Regions from separate parts of the Paenibacillus antri genome, predicted to be linked through region 1. Evidence: riboswitches for the same ligand, from Rfam matches in the RefSeq annotation. Region 1 holds a riboswitch; each other region holds the start of a gene.
The links. A riboswitch is a leader RNA that binds a small molecule or an ion and turns the genes downstream of it on or off. The one in region 1 is predicted to bind cyclic di-AMP.
Positions count from the first base shown of each region.

Region 2: linked by a shared signal. The riboswitch ahead of FE782_RS10165 (KamA family radical SAM protein) and the one ahead of FE782_RS15115 (potassium channel family protein) in region 1 are both predicted to bind cyclic di-AMP.
Region 3: linked by a shared signal. The riboswitch ahead of FE782_RS21935 (C40 family peptidase) and the one ahead of FE782_RS15115 (potassium channel family protein) in region 1 are both predicted to bind cyclic di-AMP.
Region 4: linked by a shared signal. The riboswitch ahead of FE782_RS22295 (CAP domain-containing protein) and the one ahead of FE782_RS15115 (potassium channel family protein) in region 1 are both predicted to bind cyclic di-AMP.

Region 1 is NZ_VCIW01000009.1:112,315-120,289, forward strand. Features, by position in the region: gene FE782_RS15085 (PhzF family phenazine biosynthesis protein) at 1-887, opposite strand, end outside; gene FE782_RS15090 (DUF2203 domain-containing protein) at 991-1,404, shown strand; gene FE782_RS15095 (copper resistance CopC/CopD family protein) at 1,314-3,209, shown strand; gene FE782_RS15100 (aldo/keto reductase) at 3,435-4,370, opposite strand; tRNA gene FE782_RS15105 (tRNA-Gly) at 4,487-4,560, shown strand; gene FE782_RS15110 (CBO0543 family protein) at 4,729-5,223, opposite strand; cyclic di-AMP (ydaO/yuaA leader) riboswitch at 5,439-5,628, shown strand; gene FE782_RS15115 (potassium channel family protein) at 5,756-6,418, shown strand; gene FE782_RS15120 (TrkH family potassium uptake protein) at 6,429-7,772, shown strand; gene FE782_RS32900 (excalibur calcium-binding domain-containing protein) at 7,769-7,975, opposite strand, start outside; partial or broken gene FE782_RS32905 (hypothetical protein) at 7,973-7,975, opposite strand, start outside.
Region 2 is NZ_VCIW01000005.1:122,179-130,153, reverse strand. Features, by position in the region: gene FE782_RS10180 (zinc-dependent alcohol dehydrogenase) at 1-1,133, opposite strand, end outside; gene FE782_RS10175 (spore coat protein) at 1,130-1,516, opposite strand; gene FE782_RS10170 (spore gernimation protein GerQ) at 1,533-1,784, opposite strand; gene FE782_RS10165 (KamA family radical SAM protein) at 1,913-3,088, opposite strand; cyclic di-AMP (ydaO/yuaA leader) riboswitch at 3,261-3,414, opposite strand; gene FE782_RS10160 (4a-hydroxytetrahydrobiopterin dehydratase) at 3,459-3,755, opposite strand; gene FE782_RS10155 (Dabb family protein) at 3,752-4,072, opposite strand; gene FE782_RS33090 (C40 family peptidase) at 4,187-5,155, shown strand; gene FE782_RS10145 (hypothetical protein) at 5,304-5,543, opposite strand; gene FE782_RS10140 (sensor histidine kinase) at 5,593-7,125, opposite strand; gene FE782_RS10135 (response regulator transcription factor) at 7,137-7,832, opposite strand.
Region 3 is NZ_VCIW01000017.1:24,893-32,867, forward strand. Features, by position in the region: gene FE782_RS21925 (KamA family radical SAM protein) at 1-787, opposite strand, end outside; gene FE782_RS21930 (YdcF family protein) at 986-1,669, shown strand; cyclic di-AMP (ydaO/yuaA leader) riboswitch at 1,839-1,970, shown strand; gene FE782_RS21935 (C40 family peptidase) at 1,975-2,484, shown strand; gene FE782_RS21940 (sensor histidine kinase) at 2,575-3,696, opposite strand; gene FE782_RS21945 (hypothetical protein) at 3,983-4,210, shown strand; gene FE782_RS32985 (dihydroorotate dehydrogenase) at 4,268-4,366, opposite strand; gene FE782_RS21955 (D-alanyl-D-alanine carboxypeptidase family protein) at 4,614-5,672, opposite strand; gene FE782_RS21960 (M56 family metallopeptidase) at 5,685-6,542, opposite strand; gene FE782_RS21965 (BlaI/MecI/CopY family transcriptional regulator) at 6,539-6,970, opposite strand; gene asnB (asparagine synthase (glutamine-hydrolyzing)) at 7,070-7,975, opposite strand, start outside.
Region 4 is NZ_VCIW01000017.1:95,242-103,216, reverse strand. Features, by position in the region: gene FE782_RS22315 (TetR/AcrR family transcriptional regulator) at 1-375, shown strand, start outside; gene FE782_RS22310 (pentapeptide repeat-containing protein) at 489-1,160, shown strand; gene FE782_RS22305 (ABC transporter ATP-binding protein) at 1,176-1,937, shown strand; gene FE782_RS22300 (ABC transporter permease) at 1,938-2,705, shown strand; gene FE782_RS22295 (CAP domain-containing protein) at 2,788-3,411, opposite strand; cyclic di-AMP (ydaO/yuaA leader) riboswitch at 3,417-3,548, opposite strand; gene FE782_RS22290 (hypothetical protein) at 3,766-3,954, shown strand; gene FE782_RS22285 (phosphotransferase enzyme family protein) at 4,028-5,008, shown strand; gene FE782_RS22280 (ABC transporter ATP-binding protein) at 5,364-7,100, opposite strand; gene FE782_RS22275 (class I SAM-dependent methyltransferase) at 7,564-7,975, shown strand, end outside.

The DNA of each region.
Region 1 (7,975 bases):
CCGCGGGCGATGAGGAAGCAGCGGCCGCCGACGACGATGTCATAGTCGTCGGCGCTCTTCCTGGTTCCGCGCAGCGACAGGAGAGACGGGCGACCGACGGCATACCCTTGCTCGGCTCGGAGCTCGAACGCGTCACCGTATAGGCCGTGGCGCAGCAAGTACCCGATCAGCGCGCCGTTCGCGCTCCCGGTCGCCGGGTCCTCCGGGATGCCGAGCGATTCCACGAATACGCGGACATGCAAGTCGCGTCCGGGCTCGACGGCATCTCTTGCGAACGCTAGGATGGCCTTCGACTCGATCGCTTGCGCGAGTTCGAGCTGCTTGTCCCGGTTCGGGCGAGCGGAGCGGAGCGCGTTCAGCGAACGAAGCGGCACGATGAGAGACGAGAGTCCCGTAGATACTTCTTGCACAGGCAGCGAATCTTCGATATCGCCGGCGTCCACGCCCAGGACGTCGGCGATTCGCGTATGGGGGACTTCCGCGCCGAACGTCGGCCGAAGCTGGCGCATCCAGAGCCGGCTCGGCGCTTCGGAGGCGCCGTCGTCGTACTCGAGCGCGACGTCGATCGGGCCGACGCCGAGCCGCAGCGTCAGCGCGTCGATCGGCTCGCGACTGCGAATGCGCTGCAGGACGTACGCCGTCCCAAGGGTCGGATGTCCGGCGAACGGCAGCTCCGACTCGGGCGTGAAGATGCGGACGTGGTACGAGCCGTCGGCCTCGGGGGCGTTCGCGACGAAGGTCGTCTCGGAGAAGTTGACTTCCTTCGCGATGCGCTGCATCTCTTCGGAAGTCAGATCGTCCGCGTCGAGGAAGACGGCGAGTTGGTTTCCGGCGTATTTCGATTCGGCGAATACGTCGACGATATAATACGGTACGGTGAACGGCATGGCGAAGACCCCTTTTTCCCGATGGAGTTGGATAGGATTGGCAGCGTGTGATCGCATTATAACCTAGTCATCGTGTACAATGGAACAAAGGAGCGTGGAAACGATGAACAGACGGTTTTTCACTCCGCGTGAAGCGAACGAGCTTCTCCCCTTTATTCGCGAAGACATCGTACGCTTACAGAAGACGAAGCGCGAGTTCGTGGAGATCGCATTGAAGCTGCGCGAGATGCGCATTACCCATGAGCAGGCTTCGAAGGAGCCGCCGGAAGACGACTTGTTTCAGATGGAAGCGAGCATGGAGTTTTTGCAGATGGAGGCGAAGACGTTGTCCGACAGCATTCGGCTCAAGGGCGCCGAGCTGAAGGACGTGGATCACGGTCTGGTCGACTTCCCCGCTAGGATCAATGGAGAAGAGGTATTGCTTTGTTGGAAACAAGGAGAGGAACGCATCGAATTTTATCACGGACGGGACGACGGCTTTCGCGGGCGACGTCCGATTCCCGAAGGCTTGGAATAGACGGAATCGGCGGCGGTCGAGGCGAAGGCTGGTTTCGCCGGATCTGGTTCGCGGCGCTTATATGGATCGTAGTCGCCTTCGCGTTGGGCGGAGGCGGGGGAACGGCTTACGCGCACACGTCGTTGTCCGGCTCCGCGCCGGCGGACGGCGAAACGCTGGAGACGCCGCCGGAGATGCTGCATCTGACGTTCAGCGGCAAGCTGGAGTCGACGGCTGCGCTGCATTCGGTCACGCTGACCGGGCCGGAAGGGGCGGGGGTTCCGCTGGAGCCTCCGGCGCTGGACGGCAGCGGGAAGTCGCTGATGGCGGCGCTGCCGCCGCTCTCGAACGGAACGTACGACGTTGCGTTCCGGGTCATCTCGGCGGACGGGCATCCGATCGAGGGCGGGTTCGCGTTCGAGGTCGCGGCGCCCGAGCCCGTGCAGGAACCGACGCCGGCGCCCGAGGCGCAGGAGCCTGAGGCGCCGGTCGAACCGCCTGCGCCGGACGGCGGCGCGGAGGAGCCTGCGGCCGAGCCGGGGACGGCGCCGGACGAGGCGGACGAGCCGGGGACGGCGCCGGACGAGGCGGACGAGCATGCGGGGCACGATTCGCACGGCGAGACGAAGGTCTCGTCTTCCGCCGGCGCGGGCACCGCGTTCGCGGCCCTCCTGAACGCCAGCCGCGTCGCGTATTACGCCTCGCTGCTGCCATTGCTCGGGTGGGCGCTGTGGAGCGCGCTGCGGCCGCAGGTCGGAGCGGACCGGCTCGCGTACTGGCGGCGTATCGGGATGCGATTGCAGGCGCTGCATCTCGCGTTGTTCGTCGTTCACGTCGCCGTGCAATGGGCGGAGCTGTCCGGCGGCAATGCATCGGCGTCCTTCCTGGACACGCTGCGCTCGACCGGAACCGGCCAATCGTGGCTGTTCACCGGCCTGCTGTCGCTGGCGGGCTTCCCGCTCTTGTTCCGCAGTCGCGCGGTGGACGGCTTGTGGCCGCTCCTCATGATCGCGGCGAAGACGCTGCGCGGCCACGCGAGCGCGTTCGAGCCGATCGCCTTGGCGCGGCTGATGGACGCCGCGCACCTCGTCGCCGCGGCGATCTGGATCGGCGGGCTGCTCGCGCTCGTCCTGCTGCTGCGGAAGTTCCCGGACGGCTTCCGGGCGTTCGCGCCGTCGTTCTCGACCGCGGCGCTCGCGTCCTACGCCGTGCTCGTCGCCACGGGCGTCGTCGCCGCCCTCCTGTATACGGAGTCGCTGGCGGACATCGTGCGGACGACGTGGGGATGGCTTCTGATCGGTAAGGCGGCGCTCGCCGTCGCGGTGCTGCCGGTGGCGGCGCTGCTGCGGAAGCGGCTGCTCGAAGCGGACGGCCGCCCCGACGCGTTCCGCGCGTGGCTTCGCGCCGACGTCGCTTTGCTGCTCGGCATCGTCGTCGTTACCGGCATCATGACGCACCAGAGCCCGATCGTCGAGCGCGTGGTATTCCACTGGCACGTCATGGGGACGGAGGCGCATCTGACCGCGGACATCGCCGATCTGCGCGAAGGGACGAACGCGCTCTCGCTGAAGGTATGGGTGCCCGAGGACGAAGCGGAGCCCGCCGTCACCGTCGTCGCCGTCGTCCCGGGCGAGCCGGACCGTATGGCTTCGCTGACGGCGAAGGAGCTGCCGAAGGAGGAGTGGGAGAGCTTCTCCGGCTTCGAGGATTATACGTTCGTCGGCAAGCTCGACGTCGCCGATCCGGCTTCGGCCGAGCTGCGCGTGCGCATTCAGCGCAGCAACGGCGAGACGATCGACTACGCGAAGAAGCTGATCGACCCGTAAGGGCGATCAGCTTCTTTTTTTCAATATCGGAAGGGAAAACCTCCCGTTTATTTTCGAGTGGCGCTTCGGATTCGGCCCATGGACCGGAAAAGCTCCGTTATAAGCGGCCGTTCGGCGTCCGAAAAGCGAATTTATTCGGAATAAGACGGAGGTTTTCCCGTTCGGCGGTCGCGATTGGCCCCGCCGAACGGATAGACGAGAGGAAATCCCGTCCAAGGCAGCCCTCTACACCGTACCGACGGCGTCCCGCCACGCCTGCGGATGCTTGTCGCTCGCGTACCGCGCCGCGGCGGCGTTCGCGTCGACTTGCTCCGGCGTCTTGCAGCCCGGAATGACGCAGGTGACCGCGTCGTGGCGGAGACACCAAGCGAGCGCCCACTGCGCCATGTCCATGCCGGCGGGTACCTCGTTCGCCGCGATGCGCTCGACCTCTTCGAGCTTCGCCCGGCGCTGCTCGGCGTCGTGGCGGCTGCGCACGTCGGTCGCGACGAAGGCCGCGTCCGGCTTGTACTTGCCGCTCAAGTACCCGCTTGCGAGCGGCACGCGCGCAAGCACGCCCAGATCCTGCTCCGCGCAGGACGGGAAGACGCGGCTTTCCGGCGCCCGGTCGAGCCGGTTGTAGACGACCTGGATCGCCGAGGCTCCGACCTTTGTCGCCGCCGCCGTCTGATGCAAGTTGTCGTTGCTGCCGATCGAGACGCCGAGATGGCGGATCTTGCCCGCCTGCACCTCTTTATCGAGCATCGTCCACAAGTCGTCGTTGTCGAACGCCTCGTCCGAGCCCGAGTGGAATTGATATAAGTCTATGTAATCCGTCTGCAAGGCGCGCAGCGAATCCTCCAGCTGCTTCCTCACGTCCGCCGCCGACCAGAGCTGATCGCGCTCGAACAAGCCGTTGAAGTGGTGGCCGAACTTCGTCGCCAGCACCCAATCCTCGCGCCGGTCGTTCTTCAAGAAGCCGCCGATGAGCCGCTCCGACAGATGATCGCCGTAGCACTCCGCCGTATCGATCAGGTTGATCCCTTGCTCCTTGGAGCGGCGGAGCACGGCGTCCGCCTCCGCTTGCGTATACGTAAGGCCCCATTCGCCCCCGAACTGCCACGTCCCGACGCCGATGACCGACACCTTCAGATCCGTTCGTCCCAATCTCCGGTATTTCATGCGAAACTCCTCCTTTAATCGGTTCTGCCTCCAGTTTACCAGATGTTGGCGTTCGTCCACTAATGCGCCGTACCCCCTTGAAATCCGCTTCGAAACATACTATAATTACTTTCACTGCGGGTGTAGTTCAATGGTAGAACTCCAGCTTCCCAAGCTGGTAGCGTGGGTTCGATTCCCATCACCCGCTCCATACATGAAATGTTCAGAAGCCTTGATATATACAAGGCTTCTTTTTTTGTACGGAAAAAGCCCGGCACGCGAAGAAAGCGCCGGGACGAGAAATCTTTGAGCCGAAATGGTCCAAAGCACAGATTCTGCTTGTAAGCCGGGTTAGTGAATATTCAACTCGTAATCGGGATTATAACGGAACTTGAAATACAATGACATAAAACACCACCCAAAGTACGCTTAAACCGTATGCGAGGATCGGTTTCTTGTGGTGAAGGTATAACATAGGGAACATAAAAAGCAAAAAGAAAACGGACCACCCGAAGTTCCAACCGTTATCGTAAACGATTCTTCCGGTTTGATGTCCTATCCATTCGACGCCGGCATAGAGGAATACCCATTTAAGCAAATGAACGATCTGGCGTTGTCGTTCATTCGGATAATTGGATAAAAAGAGAACGACCGTAGGCGGATAGACGATAAATAAATAAAGAAGGTCTACCCCTTTTTGCGACAATAGAACATCAGGGACCAACTTCCAGAGGCGATGGTCGCTCGTTAAGTAAAAATACAAGAGATTACATAACGGCATATACAAAATCGTGGGAAGGTACTTTCTCCAATTCGCCCAATTTCCCCAAAGCATCGAAGCGAAAGTCACCCAAACGGCGACAATGACATGCATCCGGCTGCCACCTATCTCATTTTTCCATTATTATTGTCCTTTTCGCTATCGATAAATACAGAAAGGCGCGCCGATCATGGAGGAGCTGCTCTGCACATTCGGACGGTTATCCCGGCGCATTGCCCGTTTTCCTCGATTTATCCCGGATTACGGCGCGAACTCGAACTTTACTTACCCGTTTCCGAGGCGTATGATTCATTCCATGGAAAGCGAATACCAATAGATCGCTGAGTTTCCGATATGGAAAACGGGGGACCCGCCGCAAGCCGCGCTTCATGCCGAACCGGTTTGCAAGGGGTGAATCGCGGATCGGAGCAATCGAACGCTGCTTCGAACCATCCGCGTAGGGCGACTCTTACCGCCCGAATCCGACAGCTAACCTCGTAAGCGTGGAGAAGAGGATGTGATCTTGTGATCTGCTTAGACCACGGGGGCGCAAGCCTCCGTGGTTTTTTGTTGTCATTTTCACGGATTCGGCGGTTTAGTTAAGCGCTGTAAGGTAAATAGTAGGGGAAACGGAGGGGACCAGAGGATGAAAAAACAGTTTATCGTCATTGGCCTTGGGCGCTTCGGAGGGACCGTCGCGAGAACGTTGATTTCTCTAGGGTACGAAGTGATGGCGATCGACCGGGATATTCGAAAAGTACAGGACTTTTCGAGCATCATAACTCATGTTTTTCAAGCCGATTCGACGGACGAAAAGGTTCTAAAGGAGCTGGGCGTTTCGAATATGGACCACGCGATCGTGGCGATCGGAGACGATCTCCAAGCGAGCATTCTTACTTCGCTCATCTTGAAGGATATGGGGATCAAGAAAGTCACGGCCAAGGCGACGAGCGAATACCATCGACGCGTGCTCGAGCGGATCGGCGCGGATCATATCATTCAGCCGGAGCGGGACACGGGCATCCGGGTGGCCCATCAAATCACGTCGAATAACACGGTCGATTATTTGGAATTATCTCCGGATTTCAGTCTCGTCGAGGTGTTGGCGCCGAAAGCGATGTACGATAAATCGCTCAAAGCGATCAATATCCGGGCGAAATACGGTTGTAACGTGGTGGCCATTAAGAGAAAGGACAACTCCATGATCGTGTCTCCTCTTGCGGACGACAAGATTCAAGAAGGAGACGTTCTCGTCATGATCGGATCCAACCAAGATATCACTCGTTTCGAAAAAGGGATCGCGGAATAGAGGTGAACTCGTGCTGAGATCTAATGTGAAGCGTTCCATCGAGATCAGTCCGCAGCAATGGATGGTCTTCGGTTTCGCCGCCATTATTTTGCTTGGGACGATGCTGTTGTCGCTGCCGATATCCTCGACGTCGGGCGAATCCCTCGGGCTGCTCGATTCTTTTTTTATGGCGACCTCCGCGGTTTGCGTGACGGGTCTCGCGGTGTTCGATCCGGGTCAGCAGCTTACGATGTTCGGTGAAATCGTACTGCTCGTTTTGGTCCAGCTCGGCGGTCTCGGATTTATGACCTTCGGCGTCATTATCGCCGTGCTGCTGGGCAAGCGGCTCGGGCTGAAGGAACGGACGCTCATTCAGACGTCGACGAATTCCAACTCGATCCAAGGACTCGTTCGTTTATCGCTTAGCATTTTCTTTATCGCTCTAATCGTCGAATTGGCGGGAAGCGTCATCCTCACCCTTCGTTGGGCGCCGGATATGGGGGTAGGGATAGCGGCGTACTACGCCGTCTTTCATTCCGTATCGGCGTTTAACAACGCGGGGTTCTCCCTCTGGCCCGACGGGTTGAATCGATTCGTCGGAGACCCGGTCGTGAACGTCGTCATCACTTTTTTGTTTATGATCGGGGGCATCGGGTTCACGGTGCTGCTCGATCTGTTCCGGAAGCGGAAATGGGACGCATTGTCTTTACATTCGAAAATCGTACTGCTTTCAAGCGGGTGTCTTCTGATCGGCGGGTTTGTCGTCGTGTTTCTGCTCGAACTGTTGAACCCCACGGCTTATGAAACCTTCACTTGGTCGGAGCGAGTCTGGGCCGCTTATTTCCAAAGCGTTACGCCGAGAACGGCGGGATTTAACACGATGTTTACCTCCGAATTAATGACGGCGACTCAATTTTTTATCATTTTCCTCATGTTCATCGGAGCTTCCTCGGGTTCGACCGGCGGCGGCATCAAAACCAATACGTTCGTGGTCTTATTGCTTGCGGTGTTCAGCAGTATCCGGGGCAGGGAGCAGGTTCGGATTTTTAACCGTAACATCGCGTATGAGATCGTATTGCGGGCCTTGTCCGTCATTATCATCTCGCTCGGGGTTGTGATGTTGGTAGCCTTCCTGCTCACCATTACGGAGCGGAATCAGGATTTTATCGCCATCTTGTTCGAGACGACCTCCGCGTTCAGCACCGTCGGTCTCTCCCTCGGGATTACGTTCGACTTATCGCCGGCGGGAAAGCTGCTCCTGAGCGTAACGATGTTCGTAGGTCGGCTAGGACCGCTGACGCTTGCTTATGCTTTAGCCAAGCGGAGAAGAGAATCGACGATCGGGTATCCGGAAGAGAAGGTATTGATCGGTTAAGTCTCGCACGCGATCCCGTCCCGGTCGCGGTCCAGCTTCGCGCTGTACCCTGGGTCTCCCTCGTAGAGCGGCGCTTTCCCGGCGGCTCGCACCGCGGCGCAATTCGCGTAGGAAACTGACGACGACGAGGGTTCCGCCTCCTCCGATCGAAGCGCCTCTCGCTCCGCCGTATAATCGCCGAACGTCAGCGCGGGCTTCGCCAC
Region 2 (7,975 bases), on a different contig from region 1:
GGCTTTAAAATAACCTTAATGCAGTCGTCCGTCTTCGTATCGAACGCCTCGTACCCGCGTTTCGCGTCTTGAAGCGGAAGTTTATGCGTAACGATGTCGCCCGGGTCCACCTTCCCCGAAGCGATCAGCTCGTACATATACGGCATGTAATGGATGACGGGCGCTTGACCGGAACGAATGTTGACGTTGCGCTGAAACAAATCGCCAAGCGGGAACCCGTTGTACCTTCCGCCGTACACGCCCGTAATCTGAATGGTGCCGCCCTTGCGCACCGCTTGCGATGCGATGACGAGCGGGCCAAGCGCGCCGCCTTGCAGCCTCATGCCCGTCGCGAGAAACTCGAGGTCGGTCATCTTGCCGTCCATGCCGACCGCGTCGATGACGACGTCCGCTCCGCCGCTCGTCAGCTCCTTTAAATATTCGCCGATATGCTCCTTCGATTCGAAATCGACGATCTCTACCCGATTCGTGCGTTTCGCATGCTCCAGCCGATAGCCGACATAGTCGACCGCGATGACGCGCTTCGCTCCCTTGAGCCAGCAAAACTTCTGCGCCAACAGCCCCACCGGTCCGCAGCCGAGTACGATAACCGTGTCGCCGTCCTTCACGCCGGCGTTGTCCACGGTCCAATAGGCGGTCGTCATCGCGTCCGCGATCAAAACCAGCTTCTCGTCTTCCGCTTCGCTGTCGTCGGGGATCTTGAAGTGGGTGAAGTTGGCGAACGGCACGCGCAAATATTCCGCCTGCCCTCCGGCATAACCGCCCGTCGTATGCGAGTATCCGAAGAAACCGCCCATCTCTCCGTATTCGTTCGAGTTATCGCATTGGCTCTCCAACTGATTTTTACAATAGAAGCATTCACCGCAGGAGACGTTGAACGGGATGACGACTCGGTCGCCCTTCTTCAGCTTCGTCACGCCGGGACCGACTTCCTCGACGACGCCCATCGGCTCGTGCCCGATAACGTAATCCTCCGGCAGGTTCGGAATCATCGCATGGAGCAGATGCAAGTCCGAGCCGCAGATCGCGCTGCTCGTCACTCGAATAATCATGTCGTCTGGCTTTACGATGTTCGGATCGGGGACTTCTTTCACCGCGATATTTTTGACGCCCTGATACGTAACGGCTTTCATGCTTGATCTCCTCTCAGACCTTCGTCCGGCAGGCGGTCGAACATCCCTTTTCTCGTCGCGTCGTCCCGGAACAGCTTCATGCCGCCGATCATCGACGTATTTTTCGCCGACAGCTGATCCAGCTTGTATTGCTCGCCGAGCTCGTACGGATGGAACCATCTTTTGCGAACCATCAATTCCGTAATTTCTTGATGCAGCGCGAGCGCTTCGCGAAGCTGATTCCGCAGCAGCGCGCGCGCTTCCGGGGAAGCGGCTTCCGTCAAAGCGGCGGCGCTATTGCGGACGCCGTCCTTCGCTCGGACGAGGAAATCCATGGCGAACGTCATATCCGCCAGCTCCGGCATGCCGAGGGCGTTGATCGGATCAAGATAATCTTGATTCATGGAGTGAAGTCACCTTTCACCTTCCGTCTAGGATCGGAGTCGGCCGGATATCCGGTACGGGAGTCCGGAACGGCGCCTTCTCGTATAGCGCCTGCAGGTCGGCGAGCGCCTTCAGGCTTTGTTCGACGTCCTTTTGCATCAAAGCTCGCAGCTCTTGGTCGAAGACAAGCCCTTGCATTAATTTCGACTTCGCCAAACAAAGCGTCTTGAGATTCAGCGTCTCATGGAGATCGAGCGACTCGTGCGCCGCCAACGTGGCATGATTCATCTAACGTTCACCTCGGTTGGGAATCTTCGGTATGATCGGTATTTTTACCTAACGGCGCGCGGCTATTCTCCTTCGGTGAAGAAAAAAGGCTCGCCTCCTCGAACTACCGAGGAGCGAGCCGTTTGCGATTATTTTGCGATTTTCGCCGCCCGACGAGGCACATCCGGCAGCTCGTTGACCGAGACGACCGCGTCCGTGCGCTTGGCCGGCCGCTTCCAATACCGTTCGTTGCCGGGCAGATCGTCGAACCAAGCCGCGTCGCTCGGGCAATCGAGCGTTAGAAACTTTCCGTAGGCGCCGTCGCGCGATTGATGGTATTTCAGGTACGCCTTCCCGCCTTCGATCGCGAGAATTTCGATCTTCCCGGACGTATGGCTCATCGAAAGACGAACCCGCTTGCCGAGCCCCGACGTGCGCGCCTTCGCCTCTTCGACGATCCGGTACACCCGCTCGAGCGGCAGGACGAAGTCCGAATTGCCGGCGACGGGGCGATTGACGAAGAAATAATACGGCGTCACGCCCGCCCAACTCAACTTGTCGAGCAGCTCCCCGAGCACCGCCGGATCGTCGTTGATCCCCCGCAGCACGGGCGTTTGGTTGACGACGATCGCGCCCGCTTGATGCAGCGCTTCGAACCCGAGCTTCGCCTCGGGCGTAATCTCGCGAGGGTGATTGATATGCGCCATGACGTAGATGCGGCGTTCGGGCGTGGAGTGGGCGCGTATCGTCTCGAGCAGCTCCGGATCCTCGTAGATGCGCATCGGATTGAAGACGGGCAGCTTCGAGCCGAGGCGAATGATCTTGACGTGCGGAATGGCGCGAAGCCGCTCCAAGATCGATTTCAGCTTCGGTGTCGCAAGAATGAGACTGTCGCCGCCGGTCAGCAGTACGTTGTTGATTTCGGGATGAGCCGCGATATACGCGAGTCCCGGCTCGACGTCGGACATCGCTTCCTTCACGTCCGCACGAAACAGCCGTTTGCGGAAGCAGTACCGGCAATACGCGCCGCACACCTCGGATACGATCAAGAGCGCCGTGGACCGGTACTTATGCTGGCAGCCGGGTACCACGTAATTCGTATCCTCGTCGGAAGCGTCCCAACGCCCGTATTCGAGCAGCTCTCCCTCGTTCGGAATGACGAGCTTTCGAATCGGGTCCTCGGGATCGTTCCAGTCGATCAGCTTTAAGTAATAGTCGTTCACGCGAAACACGAACTTCTCCGTGATCCGCTTCAATCGACTTCTTTCTTCTTCCGGGATCGCTTCGAGCTTGTCGATGTCGGTGATGTATTTCGGCTGAGCCATGCGCATTCCTCCTCGATTCGAAGTAGCGGCCGCCGGCGGATACGCAAAAAAAACTCCGCCGACGACATGATAAAGACATGTCTCGCCAGCGGAGGTACGAACGGGGTCGTATGGACGCACGAATGCCCGAACGGAATCGGGTCTCGGCATGTATAAGCTAAGTAGGCAATAGAAATCGACCCATCTCCTGCTGACGAGGTTAGCTGCCGGGCTCGGGATTAGATGGTTCCCTACGGTCCAAACTTCGGAACGATTCGCCCCACGTACATTGGTTCCCCCGCTTCCCGTCGAACGGATGTCGACTGGGAATTAAGCGTAATTTTACTGTATCGAACGAAGATGACGCTGTCAACCCATTTTCCGAAAACGATTACGCCCCCGGGGGCGCCCAAGCCGCTCGATCGAAAGCTTCGGCCGCCTCGAAGTCGAGCGCGGTCAGTCCGCCGGCATGCCAAGACGTCAACCGGAGCGTAATCAGCTTGTATTCGATCGCGATGAACGGATGATGATCGAGCCTTTCCGCTTCCGCGGCGACCCGGGCGACGAAGGCGATCCCGTCAAGATACGACGAGAAGCGGTATTTCTTGACGATCCACTTCTCATCCTCCCGACGCCACCCGGCCAGAGGCGCCAGCCGCGATTCGATCTCCTCCGGCGTCAGCTTCATGCGCGGCTCGTCTCTTTCCCGATCTCGTAGTCCACGACGACGACTTGATCGACGAGGCCGTCCAACGAGGCGACGAACGCTTGATGCGCCGGATGCGGTCCGTAAGCCATCAAGGCGGCATGATCCTCGAACGTGATGCGCAGCCCGATCGTAAACCCATGGATGTTCTCGGTTTCGTGCGTAACGTTCCGTCCCGCGCTCATCGAGACGATGCCGGGAATGCGTCCCTGGAACGACCGCAGCTGCGTCAGCAGGCTCTCCTCCTGCGCCGCGGGCAGCTCGGTCCGAAATTTGAATACGACGATATGCTCGTACATGTGCCGTCATCCTTTCCTCTTCTTCGTTCCTCCTAGTTTACCATATCCGTCGGCGCGTCAACGACGTTTGCTGCCGTTCGGACGACCGGAGGCATAACGAAATGCGCCGAATTTATGCGCATTCTGCTCGAATCCCAACATTTGGCCCCTCCCCGAGCCGGACAAGCGTGGGGTATTCTGGTTATGGAGGTGATCAGGATGCGAAAAACCATGATATTCCTCGCATCGGTAGTAGGATCCGCAATATTGGCAACATCCGCTTCGGCGGCAACGAGTTACGAGACGGAAGTTCAGTACGGCGTGAACATGAGGACCCAGCCTAGTTTGTCTGGCAAGGTGATTCGCATGCTGAATCGCGGCGAAGACATCCATGTTCTCGGGGAAGCGTCCGGCAATTGGTTAAAGATCCAAACGAAGAGCGGCACGACCGGATACATATCGGACAACGAAAAATATACGGACTATGACCGTTACAGCACGGAAGTGTCGTCCGGGGTCAACATGCGAACCCAACCGAGCACGTCGAGCAAAATCATCCGCATGCTGAATCGCGGCGAAGACATCCGCGTTCTTGCCGAATCGGGAGACTATTGGCTGAAGGTGCAGACGAAGGGCGGCACGGTCGGATACATATCCTCTAACGAAAAGTATACGGATTACGAAGGCGGCGCCGGCACGGGCAGTTCTACGTCGTCCGCGAGCCAGAGCGCGATCGTGAAGACCGCGAAGTCCTACAAAGGCGACTTCGATTACAAATGGGGTGCGGAGCCCTGGAATACGAACAACAAATACGCCGATTGTTCTTCTTACATGCAGCTGATCTTCCGCAAGCACGACATCGAGCTGCCGCGGACGAGCCGCCAGCAAGCGAAGGAAGGTACATACGTCAAGAAATCGAATTTGAAGCCGGGCGATCTCGTCTTCTTCGACACGAACGACAACGGCAGCATTAACCACGTCGGCCTGTACATCGGCGGCGGCGACTTCATCCATGCGTCTCCGATCTTCGACGGGGTCGGCATATCGGACATCAACTCGAACTATTGGTCCGATCATTACGTAACGGCGCGGAACGTATTGTAATCGAAAGAACGACCGCCAGGCTTCTCATAGCCTGGCGGTTTTCGCTGTTCACGAGGGTCGGTCGTCTACAAAGAAGAAGCTCCAGCGGCGCGGCGGCGCCCTGGAGCTTCTTCTTTCGGTTCATGGGGATACGTATGTGTCGTTCGCGTTATTCTGCCGCTTCCGGCAACGTCTCCGCTTCCGGCGCCGTCGTCTCCTCGGACGCCTCGGGCGCGTCGGTCGCTTCCGGCGTCTCCGTCGCTTCCGGCGCGGTCATGCCCGGCTCCATCGGCTGGTCTCCCGCCGGCGCGTCCATCGCCGGCTCGCCGCCCTCGCCGCTGCACCCGATCAATAACCCCATCGACATAACGGCGATCGCAAGCGCCGTCAACCACGTTTTCTTTTTCATTCCGAACCTCTCCCTTCGATCATTGTTTTCGGTGTTCTTTGGTACTCCTTTACTGTACCGGAAACGTATGATCGTTCGATTTTCGGTTCGGGAACTTTTTATGAAGAAATATGTTCGTTCGATGAACGGAGGATTCGCCGATCTTCGCGACGACGACTTCCGAAGGATCCCGGTACGCGGGAATTCTGACCCGGAACGTCGAGCCTTGCTCCAATCGACTGTCCACCTCGATCGTTCCTTCGTGCCGCTCTACGAGCTCCTTCACGATGGCGAGGCCGAGACCCGCCCCTTTATTTTTCCGGGAACGCCCGCGATCCGCTTTAAAGAATCGTTCCCAGATCCGGGCTTGATCCGCTTCGGAGATGCCGACGCCCGTATCGGTCACCTCGAGGACGACCTTGTCCTCCTCCGCGTACGCCTTCAGCAGGATGTAGCCGCGATCCGTAAACTTGACCGCGTTGCGAACGAGATTCGCCACGATCTGCTCCAAGCGGTCGCCGTCCGCGTACGCCTTCGGCAGCGCGTCGTCCGCCTCTACCCGCAGATCCAGCTCGCGCTCCCTCGCGTCGGGCTCGAACTTGAACGCCACCTTCCGCAGCAGCGGCGCGACGTCGAGCGGATGCCGATCGATAGCCACTTCTTCCCGTTCCAGCTTCATCAGATCGAGCAGGTCGTCGACGAGCCGCGTCATATGGTGCGTCTCTTGGTACATCACGTCGTAATATTTCTCTCGGCCTTCTTCCGGAATGAGTCCGTCTTGCAGCGCTTCCAAGAAGCCTTGCATCGCGGTCAACGGCGTGCGCAGCTCATGCGACAAATTCGCGAGGAAGTCGTCGCGCATTCGATCCGACTTGCGACGCTCCTCGTCCATGCGTTCCAACTTCGCGGCCAGCGAATTGATCGAGGACGCCAGGTCGTCGATTTCGTCCGCGCCGTCCGCCTCGAGCCTCCGGTCGTACTGTCCCATGCCGATTTCCGCCGCGGTCCTCGCGATATGCTGCAGCGGCCTCGAGATCGACCGAGACAAATACAACACGATCGCGATCGAAATTAACATGCCGAACAAGGTGACCCAGAGGATCGTCTCTCTCACCTGCACGATCGCATGCGTGACGCCGTTGACGGGCGCATGGAGCACGATGCCGCCGTATAACGCGTCTTCCTTCCCCCACGGAACGGCGACCGAGAGCATCGGTTCCGTCAATCCTTCGAAGTGGAGCTCGTCGCTCACCGCGTTCCCTTGCATGACGCGTTCCGCGATCGTTCCCGACACGGACTTCCCTACGGACACTTCGTCCTGCGTCGACGTGGCGATAATTTCGCCGCGGTCGTTGAAGATCCAGATGCGGGTATCGAACGTCTGGTCGAGGAACGTCAGCAGCGCCAACATATTTTCGTCAGCGGTTTGAAATTCTTGAATCGATAGATTGACCTTCTTCGCCTTGCGAAGCAGCTCCTGCTGCGTTACGTCGTATAAGTATCCCTTCACCATCATAGAGATGGCGATGCCGACCGCGCCGAGGCCGAGCAGCACGATCGCCAGATTGCCGAGGAGCAGACGGCGGAAGATCGTCTTATTCATGCCGAGCTTCCTCATCGCGGCGCCTCGAATTTATAGCCGACGCCCCACACGGTATGAATATACTCTCGGTCGGGCTGATTCAACTTCTTGCGTACGTTCTTGACGTGCACGTCGACGGTACGGATGTCGCCGATAAAATCGTATCCCCAGACGAGCTCTAACAGCTGTTCTCTCGTAAACACGGTGCCGGGCGACTTCGCCAGATGCGCCAACAGATCGAACTCCTTCGGCCGCAGCGACACGCGCTCTCCGCCCGACAGCACTTCCCGGCGGTCCGGATGGACGGACAGCCCTTCGAATTCGTATGCGGCCGATTTCCCCGCCTCTTCCCCGTTCGCCGCTTGCCGCGGCTGCACGCGGCGGAAGATCGCCTTCATGCGGGCGACGAGCTCCCGCGGGCTGAACGGCTTCGTCATATAATCGTCCGCGCCTAACTCGAGACCGAGCACGCGGTCGAACTCGTCCCCTTTGGCGGTGAGCATAATGATCGGCACGTCCCGCCGCTTCAAGATTTCTCGGCAAGCCTCGTAGCCGTCCATCTTCGGCATCATGACGTCGAGAATGACGAGGTCCGGCGTTTCCTTCTCGACGAGCTCGAGCGCCGCCGCGCCGTCGTATGCTTCCAGCAGCTCGATGTTTTGTTGCTCGAAATAGATGCGGATAATTTCGCATACGTTCGGATCGTCGTCGGCTACCAACACTTTCATCAACAGCGCCTCCTTCTTTCCGCGGAATGCGGGTCCTTACAACGTTCGTAAGGAGGCGATGTTTTCTGTCCGTCGGTCGAAAAAAACTACAACTAACCTATTAACATACAAAACCTTTGTAATTGAAGCTCGAAGGCAGTTAA
Region 3 (7,975 bases), on a different contig from region 1:
CAACACCTGCATAAGTTAATTTATCCAAAAGCTCCGCCAATACTTCAGGATCATCATTTATACCTTTTAAAATAGGCGTCTGATTCACCATTACGGCACCGGTTTGGTGAATCGCATAAAATCCCTTCATTGCTTGCTCTGTAATCTCTCTTGGATGATTAATGTGCATGACAACGTATATTTTCTTCCCTTGGTTCATGGTTTCATTAAACGCCGCTTGTAATTCTGAATCCTCTGTAAACCGCATCGGGTTAAAGACCGGCATTTTTGTCCCGATGCGAATAATTTGCACATGAGATAAACCGCTTAATTGTTGTAATATGAATCGTAAACGGGATGTAGAAAGGGTTAAAGGGTCGCCTCCGGTCAATAATACATTAGAGATCGATGGATGGTTTTGAATATATTGAATAGCCGGTTCAATGTCCGTAATCGTTTCATCTTGGCCTGTTTGAAACAACCGCTTGCGAAAGCAATATCTGCAATAGGCTCCGCATACGTTCGACACTAACAATAAAGCTGTTGTCTGATATTTATGTTGGCAACCAGGTACTACATAGTTATCCTCTTCGTCTGAAGCATCCCATCTCCCATATTCCTTTAGCTCATGGAGACTTGGAATGATAAGCCTCCGAATGGGATCATCTGGATCTACCCAATCAATCAAATTCAAATAATAATCATTTGCACGGAACACATAGGAATTTGTAACCTCCTTTAATTGTTCCTTTTCCTCTATGGACAAACCCTTAATTTGATCTATGCTACGGAAATATTTAACGTTCACGAAAAAGCACCCCCATAAGCATCCGAATAGTACATCATGCTTTGGTCAAACTATACACTGTAGTATAATGTTTTAAAAGCTCTAGCTCAATCAATCAGTTTATTACAAGATGACTCAAGGAAAGGTGCTCACAATATAATGTTCTTACTTCAGTTTCTTTTATCCTTCGTAGTTCCCCCGGGAGTTTTCTTACTGCCTTTGCTGATTTGGTGGATTCTTATGCTTCGGAAGCGTACTCGCGTTCACTTACTTATTCTGTTTTTCCTTGTGAGTTTCTATGCAAGCACAATCTCACTCGTTTCGGATACGATATTAGGTCGACTTGAACAACTCTATGAGCCGCCTCAAAACATCCAGGGCGAAGCAATTATCGTATTAGCAGGAGGAGCAACCCTCGATACATTAGGGGCCGGCGGTCCCGGTGATCCATCCGGCGAAACGGCCAATCGTCTACTTGCCGCCGCTGCTCTGTATAAAAAACTGGATATTCCAATCATTATTTCCGTCGGCAAAGTATATCCGGATACTGGTTTTGAGGCCATGGTAAGCAAAAATTGGTTGGTTGCAATGGGAATTCCGGAAAATAAGGTCTGGGTGGAAAATAAAAGCCGTAACACAGAAGATAATATTAAGTATGTGAAGAGTATCCTTGATGAAAACAAAATAACCGAACCAATATTAGTTACATCAGCATTGCACATGGCCCGTTCCGTTCAACATTTCGAGGAAGAAGGTATAGAGATCATCCCATACCCTACCGGTTATATGGTAAGCAAATCCTTGAAATTGTATCCCGAGAGATTTCTGCCTTCATACGAAGCCGTAAACAAACTGGGCCATGCATTGAAAGAATATCTTGGGTTGCTATTATTGCGTATCTAATCGATGAAACACTGCAATGAAGCCAAGTGATCTAAACTACGGTGTGTAGTATAATAGAAAAGTTATTATTTTGTCAAATAGAAACTATAAAAGTGGGGCCTATGATAGACTATTAATGTCGCTTTTGTGAATTGGGAGGAAACCGTAGAACGCTGTCGAATTATGTATCCTTGAGATTGTGCCGAACTTCATAACGAAGACGGGGGATCCGTATTGGGTGAATTGATCTCGATTGTCGAAGATCATAGGGAACCTTCAACCGAACCCTTAGCTAACCTCGTAGGCAACTGAAGGAGGATACATAAATGAAGAAGGTGAGTTTGTTGTTGTCGGGTGCATTGCTGGCCATGGCATTTCAGGCCAACGTTGCCCTAGCTGACGACACGAAGTTAGAGAGTGCAGTTAATGAAGTTGTTGGTACGCCTTACCTATGGGGAGGCACGACAACCGAAGGATTCGACTGCTCCGGATTTCTTTCGTATATTTTCAAACAATTTAGCACCCAACTCCCTAGAACCTCCAAATTGCAAGCCGAAGCTGGAGACAAAGTAGCGAAAGCAGATTTAAGACCCGGCGATCTTGTGTTTTTTAATACGGATGGAAAAGGGATTTCCCACGCAGGTGTCTACATTGGTGACGGTCGCTTCGCTCACTCTTCCAGCAGCTACGGCGTACGCATTAGCGGCTTGGACGAAGAGTACTATAAGACTCGATACGTAACAGCAAGGCGTATTGTTTATGGTCAAAATTATTTGTCGATGGAAGAAAAGCTATCCCATGAGTCCGAGACGACGGTATTGACAGAGTCCAATTAATCTTTCGAACGTAAATAGACCGCCGAGACGGCGGTCTATTTACATAGATTAATTTGCAGAATAGATTGTCCCTTCCCTTCTTGACACACCTCACATTGTAAATGGGAATTCCATTGTAAATTTAGTCTTTTCTCTGTTGCTATCGCAATAAATTCTCCCACCATTCTTTTCTATGATCTGTTTACAGATAGCTAGACCGAGACCCGTACCTTCTTTTTTATTCGTCACAAACGGTGAAAACATCTGATCTCTGATTTCTGCAGAAACTTCTGGGCCATTGTTTTCGATACACAAAAAGTAGTGGTTTTCTTTATTGTAACCCGTAATCTTGATTTCTCGTTCTTTATCGATCTCTAACAGCGCATCAATACTGTTATTAATAATATTAGATAATACCTGCTGGAGCCCCACTTTCTGTACGTTTAATTTACTGTCTGAAATCTCGATTGTAAACCTTATGTTTTCATTTACTAGTCTGGGGCTTATTAATGCATAAACGGATTCAACACCTTCAATGATTCTGATCATTTGCAAAGGTTCTTCGACGAGTTGTTTCTTAGTAAAGCTTAAGAATCCTGTAATTTGCATCTGAATTTTTTCAAGTTCTTCTTCAACAATGGATAAATAATCTTTGGACTTCCGGTGTAATTCCCTTGATTTGGCTGTTTTCGCCAGATTCACGAACCCTAAAGCAACAGTCAAAGGATTTCGAATTTCATGTGCCATGCTTGCGGCCATTTTTCCTATAATGCTCATTTTCTCTTCATGGAGTCTGCTGATCGTTTTATCTTTGTCCTCCAAGGTTGTATTAATATAATTGTAGTAATATTCAAACATAGCTATTTCAAACTTATCAATGCGTGCCATGATTTCTCTGAACTGATTCCAGCAGAAACCCAAATTACTATATCCTTGAGAAACCAGTATAAGAGATTCTCTCCATACATGATTACTATGAAGAATATGACTGATTGGTATATTCCCCTTTATGAAAAACAAACAAATTTCTGGTATTAATCGAAAGAAATAATGTTGCTTATACGGGATATGTATATCATATACGTAGCCGCAATAGATACTTGTCTGTTCGATAAGCTGCTTCAATGATTGCTCTGAGTTATAAAAATCAGGGAATTGTGGTAAAAAGTTATCCATCCAACATTGAATAATTGTTTCTTGATGTTCTTTTAGATATGTGATTAAGTCTGACAAGGAACGCCCCCCTAGGTCAACAAAACTCAACTATAACATTCGACAGGTATCGGGCATTTCCTTGTCGTCACTACATACCGTATAGTGGTATTATTATCCAATTATCTTTGTGAAGTAACCGTGAGAATTGCTCCTCTGCGAGCACTTCTCATAAATCGTAAATCACTTTCTTATTCGCGAATTGTATTTCATGGGCGATTGCCCGATTCCTTCCTCCACTTAGGTGAATAACATGAGACTGTGTAATGAGCAAACCAATCAAATCCTATTTAAGGAAGGCGATAAAATGCACGATCAAATGTTGAGAAATTATGTACTCGGTACCGTTGAACCAGTCGTTCGGTATGGTTTATATGAAATGAAATACACGTCAGTCGCTCATTCCATGTTCGAGATTTCCGCCATCACATTTTTGATGGGAAGAGGTTATGATTTTCCTAACGCAAGGCGTATTGTCGAGTCTTGGGAAGTTAATGAATCTTTCCCTCCTTATCAAATCACGCCCGGATTTTAATGAAGTGGAGGAGATCCCCGTTAGTCAATTGGGGATCTCCTTTCCGTCAGATGATCTTTAGAGCACAAAAGATCTGGAAATGATGACAAGAAGAATAAAGAGTACCAATATTGCACCGGTTGATGTGTACAAACCTGCTCCAGCGACATGGCTCATCGAAATCACCTCTTGTTTGTTGTTATTTTTAACGTGCACGACAATGTATGCAGATGAATTACAGAATTCCTGTGCTATCGTCCAATTAGCGGTATGAGTTGCACGTTCTTACCCTTCTCACCGCAGGAGGGGCACGCTGATTTCGCAGCTTCGCTATTTTTAACTGGGGTACAGCAAACCACGATTTATCCATCCGCTAAATATTAAATTCACTTTAACCGAGTACAAAATGCACAATTGATTCCCGTCAAGATTCATGACGTTCCGAGTTTATCCGGTAATCACGTCTCGATTTTTTCCATCGAAGAAAAGCAACCATCACAATAAATAGGTTCATGGTAAACCACACAATCGCAAGCAACCAGTTGGAGTAGTTGGGCACACTAGTCTCCTTGATTGGTGCCTTTTCTATAACTATCGGTTCTATAGTTGTTGCCGGCACAGCGGGCTCTTCCTTCTCAACTTCTGGTTCGATCGGGGAAATCTGTAACAACTCGAATCCGTAATCCAATAAATGTACGGCATCATCGTATACAGCCTCGCTGGAATCTCCCTTTAGCAAGACCACAATCAGTTCGTTTCCGTTTCGTTCCGCCGACGCGACCAACGTATTTCCGGACTGGTCTGTGTATCCGTTCTTAACCCCAGTAGCACCTTCATATCGCCACAGGAGTTTGTTATGATTCACCAGCTCCGAATCCCATTCTTCCCCATCCCAGGGGAGCGTCTTTGTAGCAACAATCTCGCGAAACACGGAATTGGCCATTGCGTACCTAGTAATAAGCGCCATATCTATTGCTGTTGTATAATGCTGGGACTCGTGCAACCCATGCGGGTTCGTAAAATGGGTTTGTTGCACACCTATTTCCTTAACAAATTCATTCATCCGATCAGCAAAATTACGCTTTGAACCGTCAATATGTTCTGCAATCGCTGTTGCTGCATCGTTTCCTGAATTCAAAAGAAGTCCATAAAGAAGCAGTTTCATCGATTTCTGCTCGCCTGGCGACAGATACACCCTTGTCCCCTCTTCATAGCGTGCTTCTTCCGAAACGGTGACGATTTCTTCCAGTTCTGAGATTTCCAATGCAACGATGCCCGTTACAATTTTTGTAATGCTAGCGGGGTACATTCGCTCCTTTGCCGCTTTTTCAAATAAAATCGTTCCCGTTTCCTTTTCCATGATTATCGCCGATCCGCTAGATATTTTTGGTGCGACGGGAGCTTCTGCTGCTGTAACCGAAATGGCATTGCCGAAAACCGCAGCACTAACGATAGCGAAAATAAGTAACATACGTAAAAACATGATGTGATCTCCTTATGATAAACACCCACCGATCATCCCGTTCATCATGACCAGGATGCCAATACACGACACCGTGAAGGCCCTTCTGCTAACCGCTCTAATTCGAATCGGTTCTTCAGGTACCAATAAGTGCTTAATTCTATAATTCACTGCATAATCCGCAAAATGTACGGCGGAGGGTAATGAATCGTTTTCTTCGTTACAGCGTATCATCTTCAACAAAGCGCTTCCTAACGACTGTAAGTCACCCGTCTGATCAAGTGCATAACGGTCGGCTTCGATTTCCGTCCAGCACTTATAGTAATGCTGAACTTGCCGAAATATGGGCAAATAGGAGAAGCCTTCGGCAAATAATGTAACTATGAGTAACTTTACAGGGTGGAACCTATTGCTGTGATACACCTCGTGAAAAATAACAGCTTTCAATTCTTCTTCTGATAAATTTGATACCATCGCTGACGATAGCGCAATTTTGGGTTTCCACATTCCAAATACAAAGGCAAACCACGTTTGATGTTTAACGACAACAAGGCTATCGTTGCTGAACTGTTTCCTTATTTTCTCCGTTAAAAGACAATCTTCCGCGAACCTCAGATCATATAGCCAACTCCTATGTTGCTTCCATTGTCTGTACAGGCGTATACCCATTTTAGCGAACGTATAAGCTATAAAGATATCAAACAACACTGCGGTTACGATTGGCCGCTGAAGTAACCCCTGAACAGCAGTTAAGCAATACTGTACAATATTCCATCCTGCATCTACATCCCATATTTGATGAACGATAAATAAAATCATCTGTGATAAAAGGAAAAAGCCTAGTATAACAACACTAATGAAAGTTACTCTGTAACCCGCAAACCGCCTCATTTGGAAGACCTGCTTTTCAGCGACGATAGCTTTTCCTCTAATTTTGTAATCAATTCCGGATCTGCCTGTTCTAATGCATCAAGCATGTGAGGCACGACATATTCTCCATATTCGTTCATCAGACCTTGCGTAATGGACCTTGTTTGTTCCAGAATAAACTCATCTTTATTTTGTACTGGGAAAAAAATTGAAGCTCGTCCTCGACCGCTACCTTTTTTTTGCTTTTTCAAATATCCTTTCAATGAAAGGCGATTCATGACAGTCATTACCGCATTAAAAGAGATGGGGTTTTCAGCGCTTAATTCCATCTGCATTTCCTTCGCCGAATACCCCCCTTTTCTCCAGATCAGTTCCATAATTTTTGCTTCCAAGGGACCGAAAAAAACATTTAACCCTTCTTCTTTTACGTTTACTCTTTTTACGGTCAAATCACATCCCCCCAAACGATAAAAATCTACAAGTTGAAATTCACCATACTACAAATTGTAGTTAATAGTGTTTAGTAGGTCAATTGTTGTATTACAAACTTAATGCTCGATGTACATTTCATGCCAGAGACTAAAAATGTATAACACCCACAGTTTTCTGGAAAAGTCCCCTCGACCGGTTAAGTGATCCTGCACCATGCGGTCAATGTACGGAAGATGGAAATACCGCGCCATGGAAGGCATTAGTAATTGCTCACGGATGACGGACATCCTTTCTTTGTTACGAAGCCAATCTCGGAGCGGAACCGGGAAGCCCAGTTTGGGGCGATTCACTACAAAATCCGGTACTACACCTTCCATTGCCTTTCGAAAAGCTAACTTTGTTGTCCCTTTCGCAATCCGGTAGTGAGCCGGTATTCGTTTAGCTGCCTCAAACACTTCTTTATCAAGGAAGGGGACTCGTAATTCTAGCGAGTGTGCCATGGTCATTTTATCGGCTTTCATCAGGATGTCCCCGGTTAACCATAAGTTCAAGTCAATGAGCTGCATCCGGGTAACCGAATCATGGTGAACCGATTCTTGGTAAATTTTTTTCGTAATATCGCTTGGCCTTCCCACTTTATGAAACCATATCTCCCAATTCGTAAGTAAATCCTGCTTCGCATCTTCATGAAAAATATTCGCATTGCCAAAAAAGCGCTGTTCAAGAGGCGTAAACGCTCTTATTAAATAGTTTTTCCCTGTAAACGACCATGGCGCACTGGTTAGGATGTTCTTCATCATTTGTTTCCACTCCGAAGGAAGCCAACTTAACGCTCGCAAAGAGTTCGGCTCTCGGTAAATGCGATACCCGCCGAACAATTCATCGGCACCCTCACCCGATAGGACAACAGTGACATGCTCTTTAGCCAAGCGAGCTACATGGTACAGTGCGACAGCGGCCGGGTCCGCCACCGGATCGTCTTGGTGCCAAACTGTCTTTCTTACACTTCCGAAATACTCTTC
Region 4 (7,975 bases), on a different contig from region 1:
AATCCCGCCCAGAACGAACTGGCATCGGCGGCGCCGAACCTCTTACGCAATCCGAAGCTGCTGGCGGCACAGATCGAGAACATCATCGAAAAAGCCGTACCCGTGTATATCCAGCCCATCATCGAACAAGGGATGCGAGACGGCTCGATCCGAACCGATCATCCAAGGGAGCTAAGCGAAGTGTTGATGATTCTCACCAACGTTTGGCTAAACCCGGCGGTCATACCGGCATCGCCCGAGACGATGTTGCGCAAGATAAGGCTGTTCGATGAAATATTGAAAGGCCTAGGGTTAGACCTGTTCGATGAGCAAATGTTTCAACGCTACGAGGAACTGTTGCGTTTGTCAGCTAGAGAAGTCAGCAAAGAAACCTAAACTGCCGCGAGGCAGCTTATTTTTAAACCAATACATACCATCGGTTGGTATGTACAAGTGATCCGGGTTCAAAGCGCTTGTTAGAAAACCTATTAAAAGGAGAAGTGAATGTAATGAATCAGAAAATGACCTCCCGCTCGCCGGAGCGGCAAGCAGTACCGAACTTTAGCGCAAGTAACTTGGCCGAGAGCGACTTTGCCGGCGTTACGGCTCATAAAGGGCAGTTTACAAGCAGCGCGCTGCGAGGCTCCGACTTTTCCGGCGCGGATTTGACCGGCAGTTCGTTTCAGGGCAGCGACGTACGCGATGCCGAGTTTGACGGCGCGAATCTGACGGACTGCAGCCTATCCGCCCTTGACCTGTCGAATGCAAGCTTCCACAAGTCGATCCTCGTGCGCACCGACTTCAGCGGCGCGAATCTTAACGGAACCCAATTCGCAGGAGTAACGCTGACCGACGTAACGTTAACGAAAACCGATCTTAGAAAGACGATTTTCGAAGGTTGTTTATTTGACGGGGTCGACTTCACGAACTCCGATCTGAGCGGGCAGCGTTTCGACGGACAGACGTTTATCGGCGTCAAGTTTGAGAAAGCGGCGTTAACCGAAGTTTCGTTCAAGGGCGCTACATTCAAAAACGTTTCTTTCCACCCGGGTTTTACGTTGTCTAAGAAGTACTATCGTATGATCAAAACCATCTGCTTTGACGGCGCAACGATGGATAAACTGACCTATGCGCTGCTCAAGGGCATGGAAGCCGATTTGTCCAAAGTTACAGTTATATAAGGGAGGGGAAAGAATATGCAATCCAAGGCCATTCAAGTAAAAGGGCTGCAAAAAACCTACAAGCAGCTTCATGTCCTAAAGGGCGTAGATTTCGAGGTGGAAAAGGGCAGTATTTTCGCCCTGCTCGGCTCCAACGGGGCGGGTAAGACGACGACCGTCAAAATCCTCACCACGCTGCTCAAACCGGACAGCGGAACCGCCGTCGTCAACGGATTCGATGTTGTATCAAAGCCGGACCATGTGCGGCAGTCGATCAGTTTGACCGGTCAATTCGCCGCGGTCGACGAGATTTTAACCGGGCGGGAGAATCTGATTTTGATCGCCAAGCTGCGGCATCTTGCAAATCCGCGTCAGGTTGCGGACGATATGCTTGCACGCTTCGGCTTGACGGATGCCGCGGACCGTAAGGCATCTACTTATTCGGGCGGTATGCGGCGCAGGCTCGACATCGCCTTGAGCCTTGTGGGAAAACCGCAGATCATCTTCCTCGACGAGCCGACGACCGGGCTTGACCCCGAGGCGCGCATCGAGGTTTGGAAGATCGTCAAGGAGCTTGCCGACGGCGGAACGACGATCTTTCTAACCACGCAGTATTTGGAGGAGGCCGAACAGCTCGCCGATCGAATCGCCATTTTGCACGAGGGCAGAATTATCGCAAGCGGCACGCTTTCGGAGCTGAAAAAGCTGTTCCCTTCCGCAAAGGTGGAGTATGTGGAAAAGCAGCCGTCGTTAGAGGAAATCTTCCTCGCCATCGTCGGCAAGAAGGAGGCCATGTAAATGGAAGCGACAAAGAAACATTTTTTCAGTGATATGGGCGTAATGCTCGGACGTTCCATGCGCCATATTTTCCGCAGCATGGACACCATCGTCACGGTCTGCATCACACCGATTGCGATGATGCTGCTGTTCGTCTATGTGTTCGGCGGTGCGATCCAGACCGGTACGGATAACTATGTGAACTACCTTCTGCCCGGGATCCTGCTGATTGCGATTGCAAGCGGTATTGCCTATACGTCGTACCGCCTGTTTCTGGATAAGCAACGGGGCATCATCGAGCGGTTCCACACGATGCCGATTGCGCGTTCCGCCGTGCTGTGGGGACATGTGCTGACATCGGTGGTATCCAACGTCATTTCTCTGGTCGTCATCATTCTCGTAGCGCTCTTGATGGGCTTCCGCTCGTCGGCGGGTGTGCTGCCATGGCTTGCCGTAGCAGGTATCCTTGTGCTGTTTACGCTGGCATTGACTTGGGTCGCGGCGATTGCCGGGTTGACCGCTAAATCGGTGGAAGGCGCAAGCGCATTTTCCTATCCGCTGATCTTCCTTCCGTTTATCAGCTCGGCGTTCGTGCCGACCGATACGATGCCGAAAGTCGTACGCGTCTTTGCCGAAAACCAGCCGGTGACCTCGATCGTGGACGCGATTCGTGCGCTGCTGTCGGGTCAACCGGTGGGCAATGATATATGGGTCGCCCTTGCATGGTGCGTCGGAATCACGCTCGTAGCTTATCTCTTTGCCATGAGGGCGTATAAAAAGCGGGGGTAGGAATACGGAGACGATAGCGCAATAATACTGGGAGCAGATCGCCGCGGCAGCTGCTCCTGTTGTTTGGTTGAAGTAATGTTTCTTAATTCGCGATAAACTCTTGCACCCATACTCCGTTGTAGTAGCCTACGCCGATGTGGGTAAAGTTTGGGGATAGGATGTTCCGCCGATGCCCCGTGCTGTTCATCCAAGCATTCATGACTTCCTGCGGGGTTCTCTGTCCCTTGGCAATGTTCTCGCCGGCGTACGTATAGCGGATGCCATACGCATTCATCATCTGGAACGGAGACCCGTAAGTCGGGGACGTGTGGCTGAAATAGTTACTGTTGTACATTTCCTTCGCTTTATCTAATGCCATTACGGATAAGCTATTATTGCTCAATAGCGGCTTCAGGCCAGCTTTCTCGCGTTCTTGGTTCACCAACGTAACGATTTGCTGCGAGAAGGTCGATGCAGTCGATTGGGTCCCTGTGCTTTGTTGAGCGGCAGGAATATTAATCACCATACCTGTCCGAATGTTATTCGGATTGGCCACCTGAGGATTCGCGGAAATTAGGGTGTTGAGGGTGACTCCATAACGAGCGGCGATTTTCCACATCGTATCGCTGCCCTTTACCGTATACGAGGCGGCAGAAGCCGAACCGGCGGAAGCGAAAGTACTTAGGGCAAGAACTCCGGCTAAAACGATCTTCTTTGAACCTCTCACTGAAATCTTCTCCTTTAAACAGCCTGCGAGGTTAGCTGACGGGTTCGGGTCAAAGAGCAATCACCCTGCCACGATGTGGCTTCACCCCATAGAATGGATCCCCCGCGCTTCTTAAGAAGCTTCGGCTTTCATGAAATTTCTCAGAAAAAGATGCAAAGAGACATGACTTTTAGATGCCTTTCTGAGATGCGAATTATTTTAGCATAGGAGAATAGGAGGGGCATTGCACAAAAATATCCAAAGTTCTTAGGCGAGGAGTGATCCGATCGTGGATGGGCGCATAAGAGGCTTGTAATATCTAAACGCTACTTTTTCCAGATTTGTCAGTATATAAAGGATATTAGGGGGGAGAAGATGCACGATAAACCTAAATTTACACTAACAGGTGCAATTATCTTTCTAGGCATTGCCATTTTATTAGGCTCGTGCCAGATTTCTAATGCAATAAAATCAACAAATTATGGTCCCAATTACGAAGATGAATTCAATATGTTCAACAACATTTTGGAGGATCTTGTAAAAACACTTGAGAAAAACCAATAACCGGAATTCAGACGAATTTAGAAAGGAGGGCTGAGAAGAACATATGTTTCTTGAATCCCACGAATCGGGGTGCATGACGGACGATAAGATCGCAGGGCTTCTGCTCCAGTATGGCATCGCCCGTCCAGAAACAACGATGCTCAGGCATAACGAAAACCGGACTTATAAAGTGATCGATAGGTCGAACGGCGATGCGTATCTTCTTCGCGTGCACGATCCGATAACCGTTAATTTGGCCGGCATACAGCATACAAAACAAGGAGTTGAGTCCGAGTTACGGCTTTTGGAGGCGATTGCTCGCAGGACGAACCTGGCTGTACAAACACCCGTAGAGAGTCTATCCGGACAACTCGTAACCGAGATCGAATTCGACGGGCGGAGTCTATGCTGCTCGTTGCTCCGCTGGATCGAAGGCCGCAATATGACGAAGGAGGACTTATCGACTCCTGATGCAGCATACAACTTGGGCGCTCAGGTAGCGAGCCTACATGAGTTCTTTAGTAACTATAACGAAGTCGTCCTTCAGGATCGGCCAGATTACGGTATTCGTAGAACCCAAAAGATGCTCAAGCAAATTCGGCGCGGCGTCGAACTTGAATTGTTCTCGGATGAGACTTACGGTGTGGTGGAGCAAACGCTCGAACTCATCGTTGATCGGTTGAAGGCCGGACGTCCTGAAATGTTGAAGCAGGGGATAATCCACGCGGATTTAAACATGGGTAACTTGCTGGTTACGCCGCTAGGGAGGTCCGTATTTATCGATTACAGCTTATTCGGCTTCGGTTATCGTCTGTTTGATGTAGCGATGACGGCTTTAAATGCCCCGAGAGAAACTAGAGAGCAAGTCGTCAATGGGTACTACGGCCAAGAGCCGCCGCAAGAGGGAATATACTCGGTAATCGAAGGTTTCATGCTTTCCGCAGTGTTAGGATATTACGCTTTCGTGATGGAAAACGAAGCTGTCCATCCATGGATTCGGGAAAGGATGCCGCAGTTTTGCGCTCAACGGTGCGTGCCCTTCCTCAACGACGAAAGGATCTTTCACAGTTTTTGAGCTACAAGCAATTTCGGACGATGTTGCCGAAAGGGTAGGTTTGCCTCCGCTTGACGTCCGAGCCCGGCAACTTCGGCTTCTTGTGGATGCGTACGGTTTAGATCCGAAACAGAGGCATGAACTGTACGATCTGATCTTAGAGGTAGTTGTACGCGAGACAGCCGAGGAAGCAATTGAGCAACGAATTACTCCAGACTGTCACGGGCCGCTTTGGGGGCTTGCATGGAGAGCGCGGGCAGCGGCATGGATCGTGCGGAATCGCATCGTTTTGCAATATTCGCTTGTTTAGGCAGGGTTGGACCAAAAATGACCATCCGATTTTCGGATGGTCATTTTACCTGTTTTGTAGATATGTTTATCCAACCGGTTGGAACTGCATGTAATGGAGCTTGGCATACATCCCGTTATTTTTTAGCAACGTTTCGTGCGTTCCTTCCTCCGCAATCCCTTGCTCCGAAAGCACGATGATTCTTTCCGCATTTCGGACGGTGGACAGCCGGTGCGCAATGACGAAGGTCGTGCGGTTCCTCGCCAGCTTGTCGAGGCTTTCCTGCACCACCCGCTCGCTTTCGTTGTCCAGGGCGGAAGTAGCTTCGTCGAATATGAGGATGGAAGGGTTTTTCAAGAACACGCGCGCGATGCTGATGCGCTGTTTCTGACCGCCTGAAAGCTTAACGCCGCGTTGTCCGATGTGGGAATGGTAGCCGTCCGGCAAACCCATGATAAAATCGTGGGCGTCGGCGTTCTTGGCGGCTTGGATCACTTCCTCGTCGGTAGCCTCTGGCCTCCCGTATAAAATGTTCTCTTTCACGGTACCCGAAAACAAATAAACATCTTGCTGCACGACCCCGATATGGTCTCGCAGAGACGTAAGCCGGATCGACTTTATATCGGTGCCGTCGATTCGAATCGTTCCTTCTGTCGTTTCGTAAAATCGCGGAATTAGGCTGCATAGAGTCGTTTTTCCGACTCCGGAAGAACCTACGAGCGCAATATATTCCCCGGGATGCGCAGTGATGTTAATATTCCTGAATACATGGTTCGAGTCGCCGGCATATTGGAAACCCACGTTGATGAACTCCACCTTGCCCTTCACATCCGTTAACGCGACGGCGTCTTCGGCGCTTGCAATGTCCGGCTTAACATCCATGATCTCGACGAACCGTTCGAAGCCCGCGACTCCGTTTTGCAAATTTTGAGTGAAATTCACTAATCTTTTGATCGGATCAATCAGGGTATTCAAGTATAAGAGGAAGGTAATCAGCTGAGTTAGCTGCAGGAGATGATAACTGATCAGAACGGCGCCTGCGATCACAACCGCAATATTGATAAAAGAAATAAACGAAAGCAATCCATTGTAAAACACCGCCTCAGCGAAATACCCTCTTTTCCTGCTTTCCAAGAAACGACGGTTGCTGCTTCTGAACTTCTCCATTTCAATAGCTTCGTTGGCAAACGACTGCACGACTCTGATCCCGGATAGGCTGTCTTCGACCTGCGAGTTCACGTCCGCTATGCGTTCCCTGTTCTCTTTCAGCGCGTTTTTCACCTTGATGCTGTTGCGATACGCGAAAATAAGCATCAGAGGAAAAATTAAAAAAATGACGCACGTGAGGCTCCAATTCATTTGAACCAAAATAAAGAACGCTCCTACGATCCTCACAAAAGAGATAACCAAGTCTTCCGGTCCGTGGTGCGCCAGCTCCGATATATCGAACAAGTCCGATGTGATTCGCGACATATGCTGCCCTGTCCTAGTATTGTCGTGATACTGGAAAGACAGCTCCTGATAGTGCCGAAACAAATCGTCCCGCATGTCGGATTCCATCTTTGCGCCCATCGCGTGCCCGAAATAGTCCGTATAGAAGTTGCTGACATACTCCACGACGATTAAAACCAAGAAGGCGCCGGCTATTTTTAAAACGAATTCCGTATCGATTCCTTCAACGCTGATTGCTTTCGTCGTCATTCGATCGACCAGCAGGGGATAGACAAGTACGGTCGCCGAAGCGAGCGCCGCAAAGAACAAATCTGCGATTAACGGCTTCTTATAAGGCTTGTAATAAGCCAAAAACTTTTTCAGTGTCTCCAAGGAAATACCTCCGATTTATGCGTCCCCTAGGGATCGTCGTTTCATCATAACCGACGACAACGTGCTTATTTAAAGCGATCGCAAATGTTCTCATCATTCTCACTCCATTCGGTTTCGTTATGTTGATGGTAGCACCCCGGCACCGCACAGACAATTCAACTTTTCACTATAATTATTTTTGCCTATGATGATCAAAAAACGGGGCAGCGAAGGACTTGATTTCTCCGTCATTCGCTGCCCCGTTTTCGTTTACAGCTTTGCCACCGTTACGGCGATGCCCTCCAGTTGCGCCGGGCTCAAAGTGCGATCCCCGCCGGGCCGTAACTCCATTGGGCAATGTGACCGTCTTCGCCAGCGCACGATGGCTCATACAGGATGTTCGACATCCGAAATAAACCGAAGCCGCGCGAGAATAAATTCCAATCGTTACCGCACAATAATTTCCAAGCTGATATCTCGGAGGGTGAACTCCATCGACTTTCAATTTTCCCCAGGACTGTATCACCGGTTTGTCCGTCCCAAGTGGCTTACCAAGAAATATATCCACGACCCGATCTCGATGCATTTCCCGCTGGACCGGCGCTCCGTGTTGGATTTCGGCTGCGGCACGGGGGCCAACTGCACGATGGTTTCCCCGGAATTTTACGTAGGGGTCGATGCGGATGACCGAAGAACCCGTTTCGCAAGCCGGCTGCATCCTGGATATACGTTCCATCCGCTTGCATCCGAGACATTGCCTCTGGACGATCAATCGATCGATTACGTATGGATTATCGCCGTCTTGCACCATATCCCCTGCGATTCGATTCCCGCTTACGTCAAGGAATTCCGTCGAATTCTGAAGCCTGGCGGCCGGGTGATCGTCATGGAGCCTT